Regions from separate parts of the Flavobacterium sp. PL12 genome, predicted to be linked through region 4. Evidence: riboswitches for the same ligand, from Rfam matches in the RefSeq annotation. Region 4 holds a riboswitch; each other region holds the start of a gene.
The links. Region 4 has a riboswitch for S-adenosylmethionine ahead of RCH19_RS04610 (Na+/H+ antiporter NhaC family protein). Riboswitches for the same ligand answer to the same signal wherever they lie in the genome.
Positions count from the first base shown of each region.

Region 1: another riboswitch for S-adenosylmethionine. It lies ahead of RCH19_RS06950 (homocysteine S-methyltransferase family protein); the one in region 4 lies ahead of RCH19_RS04610 (Na+/H+ antiporter NhaC family protein).
Region 2: another riboswitch for S-adenosylmethionine. It lies ahead of RCH19_RS11270 (hypothetical protein); the one in region 4 lies ahead of RCH19_RS04610 (Na+/H+ antiporter NhaC family protein).
Region 3: another riboswitch for S-adenosylmethionine. It lies ahead of thrA (bifunctional aspartate kinase/homoserine dehydrogenase I); the one in region 4 lies ahead of RCH19_RS04610 (Na+/H+ antiporter NhaC family protein).

Region 1 is NZ_JBANDI010000011.1:62,422-66,598, reverse strand. Features, by position in the region: gene RCH19_RS06955 (hypothetical protein) at 213-713, opposite strand; gene RCH19_RS06950 (homocysteine S-methyltransferase family protein) at 818-1,819, opposite strand; SAM riboswitch class I at 2,092-2,212, opposite strand; gene RCH19_RS06945 (NAD(P)/FAD-dependent oxidoreductase) at 2,305-3,357, opposite strand; gene RCH19_RS06940 (bifunctional precorrin-2 dehydrogenase/sirohydrochlorin ferrochelatase) at 3,458-4,102, opposite strand; gene cobA (uroporphyrinogen-III C-methyltransferase) at 4,102-4,177, opposite strand, start outside.
Region 2 is NZ_JBANDI010000023.1:18,452-22,628, forward strand. Features, by position in the region: gene RCH19_RS11255 (DUF3696 domain-containing protein) at 1-64, shown strand, start outside; gene RCH19_RS11260 (hypothetical protein) at 68-979, shown strand; gene RCH19_RS11265 (hypothetical protein) at 1,082-1,579, shown strand; SAM-I-IV-variant riboswitch at 1,993-2,091, shown strand; gene RCH19_RS11270 (hypothetical protein) at 2,151-2,963, shown strand; gene RCH19_RS11275 (hypothetical protein) at 3,019-3,639, shown strand; gene RCH19_RS11280 (hypothetical protein) at 3,645-4,040, shown strand; gene RCH19_RS11285 (hypothetical protein) at 4,042-4,177, shown strand, end outside.
Region 3 is NZ_JBANDI010000011.1:46,514-50,690, reverse strand. Features, by position in the region: gene thrA (bifunctional aspartate kinase/homoserine dehydrogenase I) at 1-1,399, opposite strand, end outside; SAM riboswitch class I at 1,482-1,604, opposite strand; gene RCH19_RS06885 (hypothetical protein) at 2,507-2,797, opposite strand; gene RCH19_RS06880 (O-acetylhomoserine aminocarboxypropyltransferase/cysteine synthase family protein) at 3,116-4,177, opposite strand, start outside.
Region 4 is NZ_JBANDI010000006.1:78,201-82,377, forward strand. Features, by position in the region: gene RCH19_RS04590 (UDP-3-O-(3-hydroxymyristoyl)glucosamine N-acyltransferase) at 1-147, shown strand, start outside; gene RCH19_RS04595 (nuclear transport factor 2 family protein) at 149-511, shown strand; gene sucD (succinate--CoA ligase subunit alpha) at 608-1,480, shown strand; gene RCH19_RS04605 (hypothetical protein) at 1,691-2,113, shown strand; SAM-I-IV-variant riboswitch at 2,248-2,345, shown strand; gene RCH19_RS04610 (Na+/H+ antiporter NhaC family protein) at 2,402-3,718, shown strand; gene fabG (3-oxoacyl-[acyl-carrier-protein] reductase) at 3,931-4,177, shown strand, end outside.

The DNA of each region.
Region 1 (4,177 bases), on a different contig from region 4:
TCTTGGAAAATATTTATTCTCCTTGTGGGCACGAGCATGACGCTCGCGCTCGCAGGGTATTCTCTGTCATTGCGAGGAACGAAGCAATCCTACTAGTTGCTCTCGTGATGCGATTCCGTCGTTCCTCGGAATGACTCACTTGATGCTTTTATTTCTTGAGCACGTTTAGTCTCCTTGTGGACACGAGCTAGACTCTCGCACTCGCAAATGATTTATCCTATTCCAATATTTTTTTTACTGACAAACACCCAATGTCCATTTTCTTTTGTAAAATAATATCTGTCCTTGGTCATAGCTATTCCAATCATTTTTTTAACATCGATAGTCGCTTTGTACTTGTCAACTTTGAAATTTGAAAAACTCACAAACAAAAAATTGATATCATCATTATTAACCTTTACTATCTCTATATTATAATTTGATTTGAAATTAACTAAATCATTTCTATTAATAATGAAACTTGAATTGTAGTCTTTTATATTTTGAACTAAAACAGAATCAATTAACCCTATTTTTATCTGCTCAATTTTAACGTTTTTAAACTCTTCTGAAGTAGGCATTTTACTTGTATCAAAACGCTCAACAGAATCTAACAAAACATTTATATTTTGAATAATTAATTCTCGACCGCTATCAATTTTGATTTCTTGCTTACAACTTGAAAAAAACATCAAACTAAAAAGTACAAATAATGCATTGATTTTTTTTAACATAGCTTCTAATTTTTAATTCATTTCTAAATAAAAAAAGATTTACATCATAACAGTCAAAACTCTCCATTTATAAGTTTAAAACTTTGACAAAGGTTATTAGTGTTTTACATCACCGCAGTCGAAACTCTTGGTTTATAATCCTTAGCAATATCTGCAATCAACTTGATGTGTTGTGGAGTTGTTCCACAACAACCACCTATTATATTTACTAAATTATCGTCTAAATACGTTTTGATTTGGGCTTGCATTTCTTCTGGTGTTTCATCGTATTCTCCAAAAGCATTTGGCAATCCTGCATTAGGATGCGCCGAAACATTAAATGATGTGTTATGAGATAATGTTTGCAAGTATGGTTTCAATAAGTCAGCTCCAAGCGCACAATTGAAACCTACACTTAATAATGGAATGTGTGAAACTGAAACTAAAAATGCTTCAACCGTTTGTCCTGAAAGTGTTCTTCCTGATGCATCGGTAATTGTTCCTGAAACCATGATTGGGATTTCAATATTGCGTTCGTCTTTGACTTCTTCAATAGCAAAAAGCGCTGCTTTAGCATTCAAGGTGTCGAAAATAGTTTCTACAAGTAATATATCGCAGCCACCATCCATCAAGGCTTCTACTTGCTGCTTGTAAGCTTTGCGCAAATCATCAAAAGTTACTGCTCTATACCCTGGATCATTCACATCTGGCGACATACTTGCCGTTCTATTTGTTGGTCCTACTGAACCTGCTACAAAACGAGGTTTCTCTGGATTTCTAGCGGTAAAGTCATCAGCAACTTCGCGAGCAATTTTTGCAGATTGAAAATTCATTTCGTATACAAAATCTTGGAGATGATAATCAGCCATTCCAATAGTGGTACTCGAAAAAGTGTTCGTTTCTATGATGTCTGCTCCTGCATCAAAATATTTAGCATGAACTTCTTTTATCGCTTTGGGTTGGGTCAGTGATAGTAAATCATTATTTCCTTTAAGTGAATGTGGGAAATCTTTAAAACGCTCTCCACGAAAATCTTCTTCGGAGAAATTGTAGCGTTGTAACATAGTTCCCATTGCGCCATCAAGAATAAGAATTCTCTCTTTTATGGCCTTTTGAATATCTGACATAATCGTTTATTTCTTAAAAACCTCTTTGTTATAGAGATCTGTACATTTTATTAATACTAACAAAAATTCAATATATAAACTGCTTAGCCCCGATGGAAACGGCATCCTTTTTATGCTGAATTTATTTCAGTATAAAAAGATACAGTGAACAGCGGGAAAATTATTAGCAAAAAAGCATAATAATTCGCTCCTAAAACTGAAATTAATTCAGTGGGCTAAATATCGATATGTTATCAAGAAAAATTTTGAGAAATACTGCTGTGAGTATTCGTGTGTTATCTATCTTAATTACTGAAATAAATTCAGCATAAAGTAGAATGTAGCACCTTCTTTAAAAGATAAAGGGTTGCTAAGGTTTCATTGGGTCTTTCCCTCCGCCTTTCGTGATAACTGTCAATAAATATATGAACAATGCAAAGTAAAGACATAGCGCTACTACTTGCAAGTAATAACGCTATATTTTTTAACTATTTTATGGGAAATTGTTAAACTATTGCTTTAACCACTGCTTTTGGAGCTTCTTTACGAGTTCCATCAAAGCCGTCTACTCCAGCAACCGTAGTGTATTTTAGAACATATTTCTTACCTGGATTTATGATCTGGTATGCAGCTTGACACATTAAAGTTGCTTCGTGGAAGCCACAAAGTATTAATTTTAATTTTCCTGGATAGATATTTACGTCACCTATTGCAAAAATACCCGGAATATTAGTTTGATAATCTAAAGCATTATTTACTTTGATTGCATTCTTTTCAATTTCTAATCCCCAATCTCCAATAGGACCTAATTTAGGTGTAAGACCAAAAAGTGGAATAAAGAAATCTGTAGCAATTGTTCTTTGTGCTCCGTTTTCATCTAAAACAACCGATTCGATATGTTCGGCGCCATTTATACCGATAACCTCTGCCGGTGTGATTAATCTTATTTTTCCAGCATCTTTTAATTCTTGTACTTTTTCAACAGAATCTAGAGCACCTCTGAATTCGTTTCTTCGATGAACTAACGTTACTTCTGAAGCAATATTAGACAGGAAAATACTCCAATCTAAAGCAGAATCTCCACCTCCAGCGATAACAACTTTCTTATCTCTAAATTCCTCTGGATCTTTTATAAAATATTTAATTCCTTTATCTTCATAGAAATTAATCCCATCAATAAGTGGTTTTCTTGGTTCAAAACTTCCTAAACCACCTGCAATCGCAATTACTGGAGCGTGAAATTGTGTTCCTTTATTAGATGTAACTATAAAAGTTCCATCATCTTGCTTTTCTATTGTTTCTGCTCGTTCTCCTAACGTAAATCCAGGTTCAAACTGCTTAATTTGTTCCATTAAGTTATCAACTAAATCCCCAGCTAAAACTTCTGGAAATCCTGGAATATCGTATATTGGTTTTTTAGGGTATAATTCTGAAAGTTGCCCTCCTGCTTGTGGCAACGCATCTAGTATGTGGCATTTTAACTTTAACAAACCGGCTTCAAAAACAGCAAATAAACCTGTTGGACCAGCTCCTATTATAAGAATATCAGTTTTAATCATTACATTACTATTTATAGTCATTTTTTGAGTTTACAAAGAAACGAATATTTGCTTCTCCTTTTTATGATTTTTATCATTCCTTTAAATCTACAGGAACTTTTTATATATTTTTTAACGTTTCAGTAATCTTATTCATTTTTTCAACTTTTTCTTCAAAGTTTCCTTTCAATGTTTTCCGATATTCATTTAAGTTTTCTACCATTTTATTAATATCATCTGGGATTACTTCTTCAAAAAATTGTCGCAGCCTTTTAGCTGTTGTCGGAGATTTACCATTAGTTGATATAGCAATTTTTACGTTGCCTTTAGTGACAATTCCGCCCAGATAATAATCACACAATTGAGGCGTATCAGCGATATTGCACAGCAAATATCTTTCTCTTGATAAGTTGTAGATCTTCTTATTGACTTCTAAATCATCCGTGCAAGCAATAACCAAATGCCTTTTTTTAAGCATTCTTTTCCTGAATTTTTTCATTGTCAGTTTTACCGAATCATGTTGATGTACTAAATCGACTAATTCTGGTAAAAATCGCGGAGCTACAACTTCAACGATAGCTTTCGGGCTAGATTTTAATAAAAAAGATAATTTTTCTAATCCTACATTTCCGCCGCCAACAATAAGTACATTTAGCTGATGCACTTTTAAAAAAATGGGATACAATTCATTCCTCTCCCCTAACCCCTCTCCGAAGGAGAGGGGAGCCGAGTCGTGAATTTTGGAAAATGATTCTTCTTGTTTCATTACAATCGTATTTTAGAAGAGACAAATTCTTCGTAAAAGCCTTTTAACTTATTACTTTCTTTGACAACTTCACCA
Region 2 (4,177 bases), on a different contig from region 4:
TTATGATGAAACTACTCGTTTGCAATTTGACTTGATGAAATTGAATCAAGAACAAAATAATTAAGATATGGAGTTGTATATCGAAAAGGAGTTTTTAGATGACTTTCATGGCAGATATAATGAAAATATGCTTTCGGCTTCACAGAAAATTGTAGCTACGATTCTAAAAGAGTATGCAGAAGTAGAATGGTTCATTGATTGTGAAATTGAATCCATAGAAAAAATGGAAACTCTTAAAAATGAAAATCCATTTTTCCATGCTCGCAGTATTTACAGCAGTCCTATTGCTATAAAATCAATTAAAGAACATTTTTTTGAAAGGTCAAAATGTGATCAAACTTTAATTTTTACACAAAAGGATGAGGATTGGTTCGGCGAGGCGGAACGCAAAGGCGCACTTTGTTTTTCAATAAGTAACTATAAGGACAAAATAGAAAATATTGTTAGAATATGTCATTTTAAGATTGATTTGAGCGAGAAATTTGCGGGATGGGAAAACACCATGGAAAACATTCGAAAATTAATTCCATTAAACAAAATCATAGTAAACGATTCCTATTTACTTGATAAACCTGAATTTTATGAGAATAGTGTTTATCCTTTGATAAAAGCAATTTCAAAGAATAAAAAAACGCTAAAACACTTTTATACTGATTTTCTAAACAAGGTAAATTTTAATAAAGTTGATGTATATAATTTTTTACAACAAAAATATTCAACTTCAGAAATTAGAATTATACAGAACAATGTCGATGAATTAAAATCGCACGACAGACTGTTGTATTCCAACCATTATATTATTGATTGCGCTATTGGTTTTAATTTTAATCCTCGAATTAGTTCCAACTCACAAATAATCATTGAAACTATTTTTGAAAAATACACCTATAATAGGTTGCGTAATCACTTGAGAAAAACGAGTCAACATTTTCAATGTTTAGTAGAAGAAAAGAAAATAAACGCATATTATCCAAATTAAAGACTTTCTTTTCGTAGTTGAATAGAATAGTAGTAATTATTAACTAGATTTTAATTTTTAGTGAAGATTAAATAAAACAACAGTTCAAAATACTTAAAACCCATGGATCAAGTTAAAATTAAATTGCTAAAGCAACTCTCATCCATCGGTGATGTTACTTTTTTCACAGAGAATAAAAAATATATTATAACAACACAGGAAAAAACTCCTTTAAATACGCAAGCAAATACTGTATTACACTTTTTTGAGAAGCTAGACATAAGTATGATAAACTCAATTTTGGATGTAAGTTTCACTTATCAACATTTCACAAAGGGAGATTTCATCGGCAAACTTGATGATGCTTTTAATGAACTTCTTGATGCTGGCGACACTTATCTAACTAGACATAGTGGTTCGTGTAACTCTCAAAGCTGTAACTTCAATTGTAAAGGTTACTCTTTTATTGGAAACAATTCCAATAATTATTTTGATTTAATTTTTGATATCAAAGAGGGAATTGTTCACGACATTTATGAATGTAGTAATTTTAAGTGCGATGAAAAAAATTTAAAGAAAAATATCATGATAGAGATTGACAAGTCTAATATGCCATTTTAGAAAGGCATTAAACGCTTTGTAATCTTTACAATTTATTCTCAGAATTTATAATTCTTATAATAATGATACTATTTCAATCAATAAAAATTAGAGTAATTAGCATTCTTTAAAAAGCAGCGCTAAACAGTTTACAATAATTTTAAAATATTAGATTTTTATACTCCTTATTGATCTACAATATTTAACATTTATCAGTTTAAAATCATCAAGTTATTTTTAAGAATTTTAACTACAGACAAAGAAAATTACATATAAAATTTGATATTGTAGTTCTGTGAATGAATTTTATAGTAGTGATTATTGACAGTTCATATTTTTTCATTGTTTACTCTATCCAAAATATAAAATGTAAAACTGTAATATGTTACAACAAGGTATAACTTGCATATCTCGATTTTTTTTTATAATATTTGTCAAAGCATCAAGAATTACACATTTGTGTAATGCCAACCGATCAACTCAAGACACGGTGGCTTAGAATGCGGGACAGTCGTTCAAATGTATTGAGAAACCACAATTCTTTATCGCATTTTACGACATAGCAAAAACTATAATTTAAAATTGTTATGTTATGTATACTAAAAGTATTCAGTTAAAAGAAATCCTAAAGCACCAATCAGGTAGCGATATTGATCATTATGTAGGCTTAAAAACACAATGGCATAGTTGCGAAAATCGCAATTTAGTTGTGTCTCCAATGATTGAGGACAAATTCACTCCATTAGGAATCGAAATCAGCCACAGCGCTCTCACAACACAACTTGATTTTACCGGAGTAACTCCTGACGAGATTTTGTTATTTGATAGTGAAAAACAATTCACAGGAAAAACATTTAGTCTACATGAAGGAAGTGGTACTTTCAAAGTAGAGACCCAAGCCCGTTTTATACTCATCTGGAATACGAAAAAAGATGAAAAAACTAGGCGAGATTTACAAAACTTCAACTGTAAAACTTTACTACTTGATGATGACCTTGCTTACACTATTAATAGGATTTCTGGGTATTACGGTAAATTCCCTTATTTTATTTTAAAACATCCTAAATCGCCTTGTTACACACAAATTCCTATTCACTTAGTTGAAGATGAAGCTTCAGCAAGCCACTTACCCGGAAGCGTATTATCAATTGCTAGTGAAATATTAGAAGATAAAACTCAAAAAGAGTCGCTACTACTCTATCATTTTGAAAAGGTTTATGAAAAAATCAGTATTGATTCAAATCAACCCAAGGATTTAGCCTTGATTCTAAGTTCAGATTCAGCTCATTACTTACCGAAAGAGAATAATAAATCAAGATTTATGAATAGTATCCCCTATGGTGGAGTTTTGCTAGATTTAAATGGTCATATTATCGCACAATCTACCCAACATTTTATTAAATAAATAGTCATTTCTACGATCCTCATTGTCATTCTTTTCAAGAAGGACAGGACGGATTATGAATTATAAAGTACACATAAATATGCTGACGTATACCGATTCCGATTTTTTAAAACCAGTTTTTTCGACATTAGTGATTAAAGTTTCAAGTATTGTAAAATGCTTTCAATCCATAGAGAATTTTGTAACCACATATAATTATGGCGGACAAACAAATGGTGTGCTATTAATTGCAGCCGAAATGTGTATGCCTGCATTTCGATTAGAAGCTTTTGCTGCTGACGTGCTAATTCCTTTTGGCATGAAATTGAATGATGATTTTGCCTTTATTGATGAAAGACAAATTGAAGGCGTTCGAAATACGAATTCTTACAACGTAAATATTGAACATCCAGATTGTGACAATACCAATTGGTTAAAAGGAATGATTATTGAAAAAGGGAATTATATTTGGTACAGTGATCCAGATTTAACTGAATTTGAAAAAGAAACTAATTTCAGATTATTTAAGAACCTTTGTTATAATGAACCTGAAAAATTCAACCTCAATCCTCGAGTTATTAAATTAGATGATACCTATGTACATTATACAGTTAGTGGTTTAGACATGTATTATAAGTTGCATCGAGATGCTTTATGGTATAATGAGAAAGTTTATGGAGATTGTAAATTTAACTAAAAAGAATGAATATAAAAAGTAGTGTTTCAAAGACCTTTACCGCTCAAGCCACCATTGGTTTGTATAAAGGCTATTCGGATGAAATTATTTTAATAAGTGACTTTAAAAAGAAGCTATATAACAGACAGCAACAAATTAAAAAAGAATTTGATGTAGTGCTGAGCGTAAAACTTGCACTATGTGAAATTGTTTTTCTGGGACAAGAAGAGCCATCGGTTACCTTAGAGTTTATTCAGTATCCTAAATTTCCAGTAGCTGAGCCACTTCTTAAAAAAGCAATTATTCATCTAATAGAACTGTTGATGGAAGACCTTGATCAAAATCGCACAGTAATAGTGTTTCAAGACGAGACTATTTGCCTGGAAAAATCAAACGAAATAGATCCTAAAATAAATATTTAAAATGAATGACCTCTTCCCAACTCATAAACTTTCGTTTTTAGAAGAATTTTTACTTTATCATAAAAGAATGAATTTTGTAACATTATACGTGAATGAAAACAATGACCCAATTAGTTTGACCAGTGAACGCAATACTA
Region 3 (4,177 bases), on a different contig from region 4:
CTATCAATTCACGGGTATCGGCGAATTTTGCAAGAATACCTCTTTCGTTCAATAAAAACACAAGTAATTTAGCAGAAAGCACTTCTCCTTGCGCTAAAATTTGATCTTGAATTTTAGTGCTGTAATCGCCTATTAAACTTACGCCTTCAAAAAGCTTATCTAATTTTTCAAATTCAACAGAAAAATCAATTGATTCAAATCCATCTTTTTGATATTTTTTAAAACTCTCAAGAAGTGGTTTGTAATTACCATTTTTTACAGCGATGGTTAAAATATCATCTAGCTCATCAGTAGCTTTTCCTCTTGCTGATACAACAACTGCAACTTTTTCTTCTTGCTTTATTTTACTTTCAATAATATTTAGAACCGTATTAATCCCTTCACCGTTTGCTAAAGATTTTCCACCAAATTTTAATATTTTCATTTGTTTTTTATTTTTGAAGACTACTTCTAATAAATTGTCTAATTGTTCGTATTCCATCAAGAAAGCATCGTGTCCATGCTGCGAGTCAATCTCACTATAGAATACATTATTTTTAAATTTTTTAATATCGTTGTATGTTTCTTTATTCTCCTTTGCCGTAAAAAATAAATCAGAATTGATTCCTACGATATAAATATTGGCATCGACTTTAGAAATCAGTGATTCTAAAGATTCTCGATTCCGAGTGATATCAATCGTTTTTAATAGTTGATTCATCATCTTGTACGCAGCTAACTGAAATCTTTTCTCCAATTTTTCTCCGTGATAATTCAGCCAACTCTCTACTTGAAAGGTTTCAAGTTGTACATTGATATCTCTATTAAATTTTTCTTTAAAAGATTCAGGAGTTCGGTAGCACAACATTGCGTGAATGCGCGCGTCTTCTATAGGTTTCTTGGAATTGTTTAATATTTGCTCTTGCAAGTAACAGTTAGCAATCAACCAATCAGTAGCTTTCCAATCGGTAGCAATGGGAATAAAATTTTGTGTTAGTTTTGGTTCTAAGGCTAAAATTTCCCAACCTATTCCTCCTCCTACAGATCCACCGATAAGCGCAAAAAGTTGATCAACTTTTAAGACACGAAGTCCTTCCAGAAAAATTTTAGCAATATCTCTGGCAATAAAATCTCTGTAATTCTCGATTGTAGCTGAATTAAAACCATTACCTGGAACATCAAAAGCGATGATTGTATATTTTCTAGTATCGATTGTTTTATCAACTCCTACTATTTCATTCCACCAACCAGATTCTCCTATTACCTGTGAGTTTCCAGTTAAAGCGTGATTGATTAAAATTATAGGAGCGGTGTGCAAAGCAGCACCAAAAACCTGATAACTTAAGTTAAGTGTAGCATAGAAAGCACCATTATGTGTGGTGAAATCTTGTAATGTAATTAATGAAGGTTTATTTTCCAATTTCAAATCTTTAATGATTTTTGATTTGTGTCTGGAAATATTAGAAAGAAAGCTAGATGTTAGGTGTCTAGACGAATTCTTATTGTTATCTTTCCATGTAACTGAAATAATTTCAGTTCGAGGTAGAATGCAGCACCTTCTTCGATAAATCGAAGGGTTGCTAAGGCTTCATCGGGTCTAATCCCTCTGCCTTTCTTTATAACATTTCAATACAAGTGTGAACTTAAAGCAGCAAATTAACTGTAATTATTTTTAAAAACAAAACTTTTGCCTCTTTTGATTCCTAATTTTTACATTCTAAAAATGAAAAGTACACTGCCTATTCTCGCAAAATAAATATAACGATAGATTTTACAATCTCTAATTTGAATAAGCAGTGCACGTTTTTTCTACTTTAAAATGGAGGAAATTAAAATCCCGTTTTTTAAATAAATAAAGTTTCATTCTCTTTTGAATACATTAAAAAAAGCAATGAATTTGGCACTTTTGTCTGTGATAAATTATCATTTATTGAAACTCCGAATCTAGAATCGATTAACTCATTTATAAAGTCATTACTCTTCTTTCTTTTATTTCTGAAATTAAGATTTTTTAATAACTGAAATGTTTTTGCTACGTACTTAGTGGCACTCATAATTAATTAGTTGTTAGGTTTATAATATTCATTTTTTTACTTATTTCATTTATTTCTAAAAGCAAAAACCCTTTTAGATTTATATCCAAAAGGGTTTTAAGCTATGCTTTAAACTTTCACATTTGGATTTAACAGACATTCATACGCAGCATCATAATGACACAAATTATTTTTGTGACTGCTAGCTTGCTACTATTATGATTTTTTATTCTATTCATCTGTTTTGACTATATTCTATTAAAAAAATGTTACACGACTATTTATAAAAAAAGCCTCCCGTTACCTGGGAAGCTTATTTATTATAATTTCGATTTAAAATTACGCAATAAACTACCCTCAGGATTTATCCTGACCGACCATAAACGTATTACTAATTTTAAATTCCATGTTTATTTTTTATTTACTCAAATATCGAAATTATTTTCGCATTCTCCTAATGTGATTAACGGATTTAACGGATTAATAACTTTAAATTAATATTCCTTAATTTTCATAACAATCAGCCTTTCAATTTGTTTATCATTTAAGCGATTATACTTATGCGCTCTACTGATTCTTCTTTTCAGAGACTCCCATTTTTGCTGCATATAAGGATATATTGATAGTGACTTACTATTTCCTTCAACTGATTTATTGTAATGCTTTTTATATTCTTTAAAATAGTTAAAATAATCATCTAGATATTTATCCCATTTGTGATCTCCAATTCTATTATTCACTTTGGTCGAATTTTCCATTGTATCCAATAATTCTTTTGATTCCATAATAAAATTTTAGTTTAATTATTTATAAATACCCACATTACGTTATAATCAAAAAGAGAAGCTAACAAGATAGTTATTCGCTCTTTTTTCTTGTTCAGCAAATTTAGTTTAATCTTTTGCTAAAAAGGTTACACAATTAGTTTTAAAACTTATATAATTTCTTACCAATTTTATTGCTTTCGTAGGGAATTATATTTCGATGTTGACAAGTCAAATATTTTCTCTTATATAACTCATCAATCATATAAAAAAAGACTTCTGAATTTACAGAAGTCCTTCATTTAAAATTTAAACATTCAAAGAAAAACAGGTTTCTCTTTAAACTAGCTGAGCCTGTTTTATATTTTCAAATACTTGTTTTAGGTCTTGAATTAGATCTTGAATATCTTCTAAACCAACAGATAATCTAATTAAGTCATTTGGAACTCCTGCAGCAATTTGCTCCGTTGCTGATAATTGTTGGTGCGTTGTACTTGCCGGATGTATTATTAAAGATTTTGTATCGCCAATGTTAGCTAGAAGTGAGAATACTTTAGTTTCATCCGCTACTTTTTTAGCTGCTTCAAAGCCACCTTTTAAACCAAAAGTTACTACTCCACTTTGACCTTTAGGTAAATATTTCTGCCCTAAATCATAATACTTACTAGACATCAATCCAGGGTAATTTACCCAAGCAACCTCTTCGTGACTTTCTAACCATTCGGCTAAAGCCAAAGCATTTTCGCTATGTCTTTGAATTCTAATTGGCAAAGTTTCTAAACCTTGAATTATTTGAAAAGCATTAAAAGGGCTTAAGGCTGCTCCAAAATCTCGCAAGCCTTCAATTCTCACCTTGGCTATAAAAGCCGCTCTACCTAAAGCCTCGTGATACACTAAACCGTGGTAACCAGCAGAAGGCTCTGTGAATTCAGGAAATTTACCATTAGTCCAATCAAAGTTTCCTGCATCAATGATCACTCCACCTAAGGAAGTTCCATTTCCTGTGATATATTTTGTTAACGAGTGAATCACAATATCAGCACCATGGTGAATTGGATTCAATAAATAAGGAGAAGCGACAGTATTGTCCACTATAAAAGGAACCTTCGCCGCTTTAGCTTCATCTGAAATGGCTTTCAAATCGAGGACGTCTAACTTTGGATTACCCAAAGATTCTACAAAAAATGCTCTGGTATTTTCTTGAACTGCATTTTTAAAATTTTCAGTATCAGATGGATCTACAAAAGTGGTTGTAATACCTAAACGTGGAAGGGTAACATTAAATAAATTAAACGTTCCTCCGTATAAACTGTTAGATGCTACAATGTGATCGCCAGCTTTCAGCAATACTAGTAGCGCCGTAGTAATTGCTGCAGTTCCTGAAGCTGTAACCACTGCTCC
Region 4 (4,177 bases):
GCTGTAATACTGGGTCAAACTGGAGTTACAAAATCTGTTGAAGGTGGTAAATCTTATTTTGGAACACCTATAGAAGAATCAAGAGAAAAATTGAAGCAGTTAGCCAATATCAAAAAGATTCCTGAAATTTTAAATAAAATAAAATAATATGTCTGCTAAAGAAATTGTTAAGAAATTTTATAAGTCTGATGCTTTAATTGATAGTGAAGTTTTAAAAGATTTTGTACATCCCGATATTATCGTGGAGTGGAATAGCAGCAAAGGATTTGTTGAATTAAACTACGATGCACTACTAAATCTTTCAGGCGAATTAAGTAAAGCTTATGTTCGTTCGAAAGTTAGAATTAGTCACATTATTGCAGAACAGGATATAGTTTCTGTACGATATTCTCATTTTGTGAAAACGATTGAAAACCCAAGAGAAGAAATGCTATTGGCGCATTTTATTGTTATTTGGGAAATAAAAGACAATAAATTGTATCGAGGATATCAAATGAGTCAATTATCATAATTAAGTACTAAAATACTGAATAGGCGATACCCATTTACTGCTTACAATTTTATACTTTTGCATAACAATTTTAAAAACTACATAAAATAATATATCATGAGTGTTTTAGTTAATAAAGATTCCAAAATAATTGTTCAAGGTTTTACAGGAAGTGAAGGAACTTTCCATGCTTCTCAAATGATTGAGTACGGAACTAACGTTGTCGGTGGTGTAACTCCTGGAAAAGGTGGAACAACTCACTTAGACAGACCTGTTTTCAATACTGTAAAAGATGCTGTTGAACAAGCAGGAGCTGACACAACTATCATTTTTGTACCGCCAGCATTTGCTGCTGATGCAATTATGGAAGCTGCAGATGCAGGTATTAAAGTAATTATTGCAATTACAGAAGGAATTCCTGTTGCTGACATGATTAAAGCAAACAGTTATGTTAAAGAAAGAAATGCAAGATTAATAGGTCCTAATTGTCCTGGAATTATTACTCCTGGTGAAGCTAAAGTTGGTATTATGCCAGGTTTCGTATTCAAAAAAGGAACTATAGGTATTGTTTCTAAATCAGGAACTTTAACTTATGAAGCTGCTGACCAAGTTGTAAAACAAGGTTTAGGAATCACAACTGCTATCGGAATTGGTGGAGATCCAATTATTGGAACTACTACAAAAGAAGCAGTAGAGTTGTTAATGAATGACCCAGAAACAGAATGTATCGTAATGATAGGTGAAATTGGTGGACAATTAGAAGCTGATGCTGCTCATTGGATTAAAGCTGATGGTAATCGTAAACCAGTTGTCGGTTTCATTGCAGGAGTTACTGCTCCAGCAGGACGTACAATGGGACACGCCGGTGCGATTGTTGGTGGATCTGACGATACTGCGGAAGCTAAAAAACAAATCATGAGAGAATGCGGTATTCACGTAGTGGATTCTCCAGCTGAGATTGGTAAAAAAGTAAAAGAAGTTTTAGGATAATCTTTTTCTAAATACAAATATTTTAAAAGCCTCGCATTTTGTGAGGCTTTTTTATTATAAAATGGAATTAAAGAATACCTTTGCACTTTATTAAAAATAGATGATTTATAGTTTTTTTAATAAATAACAAACGTAAACGAATGGTTTAGATACTGCTCAAGATTTTTAGAGCTCTATTTGAGGAAGCCAATTCAAATAAAAATATAATATATGTACAAGGAATTAAAAAAATTCAAAGTTACCAATCAGTTTTCATTTACAGCAGAAGATAGTTTAGCAGAAGTTTGCAATGCATCAGAAGGTTCTGGCGTATTTCTAGTTTATGCTGTTGGAGAAGAGAAAGAGCTAATTATGGTAGGTTCTACTGGAACCGTTCAAAATGACGGAACTTTGAAAATTAAAAATGGTGGTTTAAATGACAAAATTGTTGAAGGACACCAATTTGCAAAAACAGGAAGAAAATATTCTTGGCCAGCGCAAATGAAAATAGAAGATATTACTACTTTAGAAGTGGTTTGGTACGAAACTTTTAATGATAAAAGTAAAGCAATACCAACTGCAGTGGAAGGTCAAGTATTACAAAATTTCTTAGATGAAAATGGAAGATTGCCAAAATGGAATGTAGCTTTTTAAGTTATAACCAATAAATATACTATTATCTCTTAAAGACTTTACTTCGGTAAGGTCTTTTTTGTTTTATAATAATAATAATAATAATAAATGCTAATTTTTGTTTGTTTTTATAATGAAATATGAACTACTTTTGCAACCGTTATCACGAATCTCAATTATGAGATAGCAACCTGCAACAACGAGCAAGGTGCTAAAACGATAAGCCAAATCCTTTGGAAAAAATGTTGTTTTTATTCCCATTTAGCTTTTTAGTTTATCGTCGTAACAATTTTAATTCAAAAATTGATTATGATCCAAAATGCAAAAAATAATGGTAACCCATTCGCACTAATTCCTTTATTTATTTTTATCGCTACTTTTCTAGGAGTTGGCATTTTTCTGAATGATTTCTATGCTCTTCCTTCACCGGTTGCTGTATTAGTAGGTATAATAGCAGCATTCCTACTATTTAAAAATTCAACGCAAGAAAAAGTAAATACATTAATTGCTGGTTGCGGAGAAAGCAAAATTATGACTATGTGTCTTATTTATCTTTTGGCTGGAGCTTTTGCTGTGGTAAGTAAAGCTACCGGCGGAGTTGATGCAGTTGTAAGTCTAGGTATTAATAATATTGATGTTGCTTATTTCCCGCTAGGAATTTTTCTAATAGCAGCCTTTCTTTCTACAGCGACAGGTACTTCTGTAGGTGCTATAGTTGCTATTGGTCCCATTGCTGTTACTTTAGCGACGACAAGCGGTGCATCTTTACCACTAATTTCTGGTGCATTGCTAGGAGGTTCTATGTTAGGAGACAATCTTTCAATGATTTCAGATACAACAATTGCCGCAACTCAATCATTAGGCTGTAAACTGAAAGATAAATTCAAAATCAATTTATTTATAGCTCTACCCGCAGCTATTGTAACGATTGCATTGTTTTTTTACTTAGGATTAAACTCTGAGATTGTTCCGGTTACCATTCCCGTAAATGACTTTAATTGGCTTACAATTTTACCTTACGTATTAGTCATTGTTCTTGCAGTCATTGGAGTAAACGTTTTTTCTACTTTGATTATAGGAACTTTATTTGCTGGACTGATCGGATATTTTAGTGGTGACTTAACGCTTATGGTTTTTGCTCAAAAGATATATGAAGGATTTACAAGTATGACGGAGATATTCTTGTTATCTATGCTTTCTGGCGGATTAGCTGCAATGGTGGAAAAAGCAGGCGGAATTGATTATGTTTTATTCCAAGTCAAAAAACGAATTAAAAGTAAAAAATCAGCGCAAATGGGAATTGGAACTTTAGTTGGTCTCACTAATCTTGCAATTGCTAACAACACGGTATCCATTGTAATCACAGGAACAATAGCGAAAGAAATTAACGATGAATATCAACTTGATGCGAGAAAAACTGCTACAATTTTAGATATATTCTCTTGCGTAATACAAGGAATTTTACCTTATGGTGCTCAAGTTTTATTAATATTAAGTTTTGCTAATGGTCAGTTAAATTTTTTCGATTTGATTTCTAATGCTTGGTATCATTTACTGTTACTTATTTTTACATTGTTTGCTATTTATGTTAATTTCTGGGATAAATGGATTAATCGACTGATTTAAAATTAAAACAAGGCATTTACATTAATGTATATGGATTTCAATTTTTTTTAAAAAAGTAAATATTATATATTTGGCAGATATAAAATAGCCCTGATAGAAGTGAAAATCCTTTTATTTTTGTTGATTGCGCGGAACGAAGCAATGACATAAATAAAAGATTGTAGCGAATAGCAGGAAAAGCTCCAAATAAAAATTAAACTAAGTTTTAGAATATGAAATTACTAGAAGGAAAAGTAGCTATAATTACTGGCGCAAGTCGCGGAATAGGAAAAGGAATTGCAGAAGTTTTTGCTAAGCATGGAGCAAATGTAGCGTTTACATACAGTTCTTCTGTCGAATCAGCTTTAGCCTTAGAAAACGAACTAAATGCTCTTGGAATCAAGGCAAAAGGATATCAATCTGATGCTGCTGATTTCAATCAAGCACAAACTTTTGTAGAGGCTGTTTTAGCAGAATTTG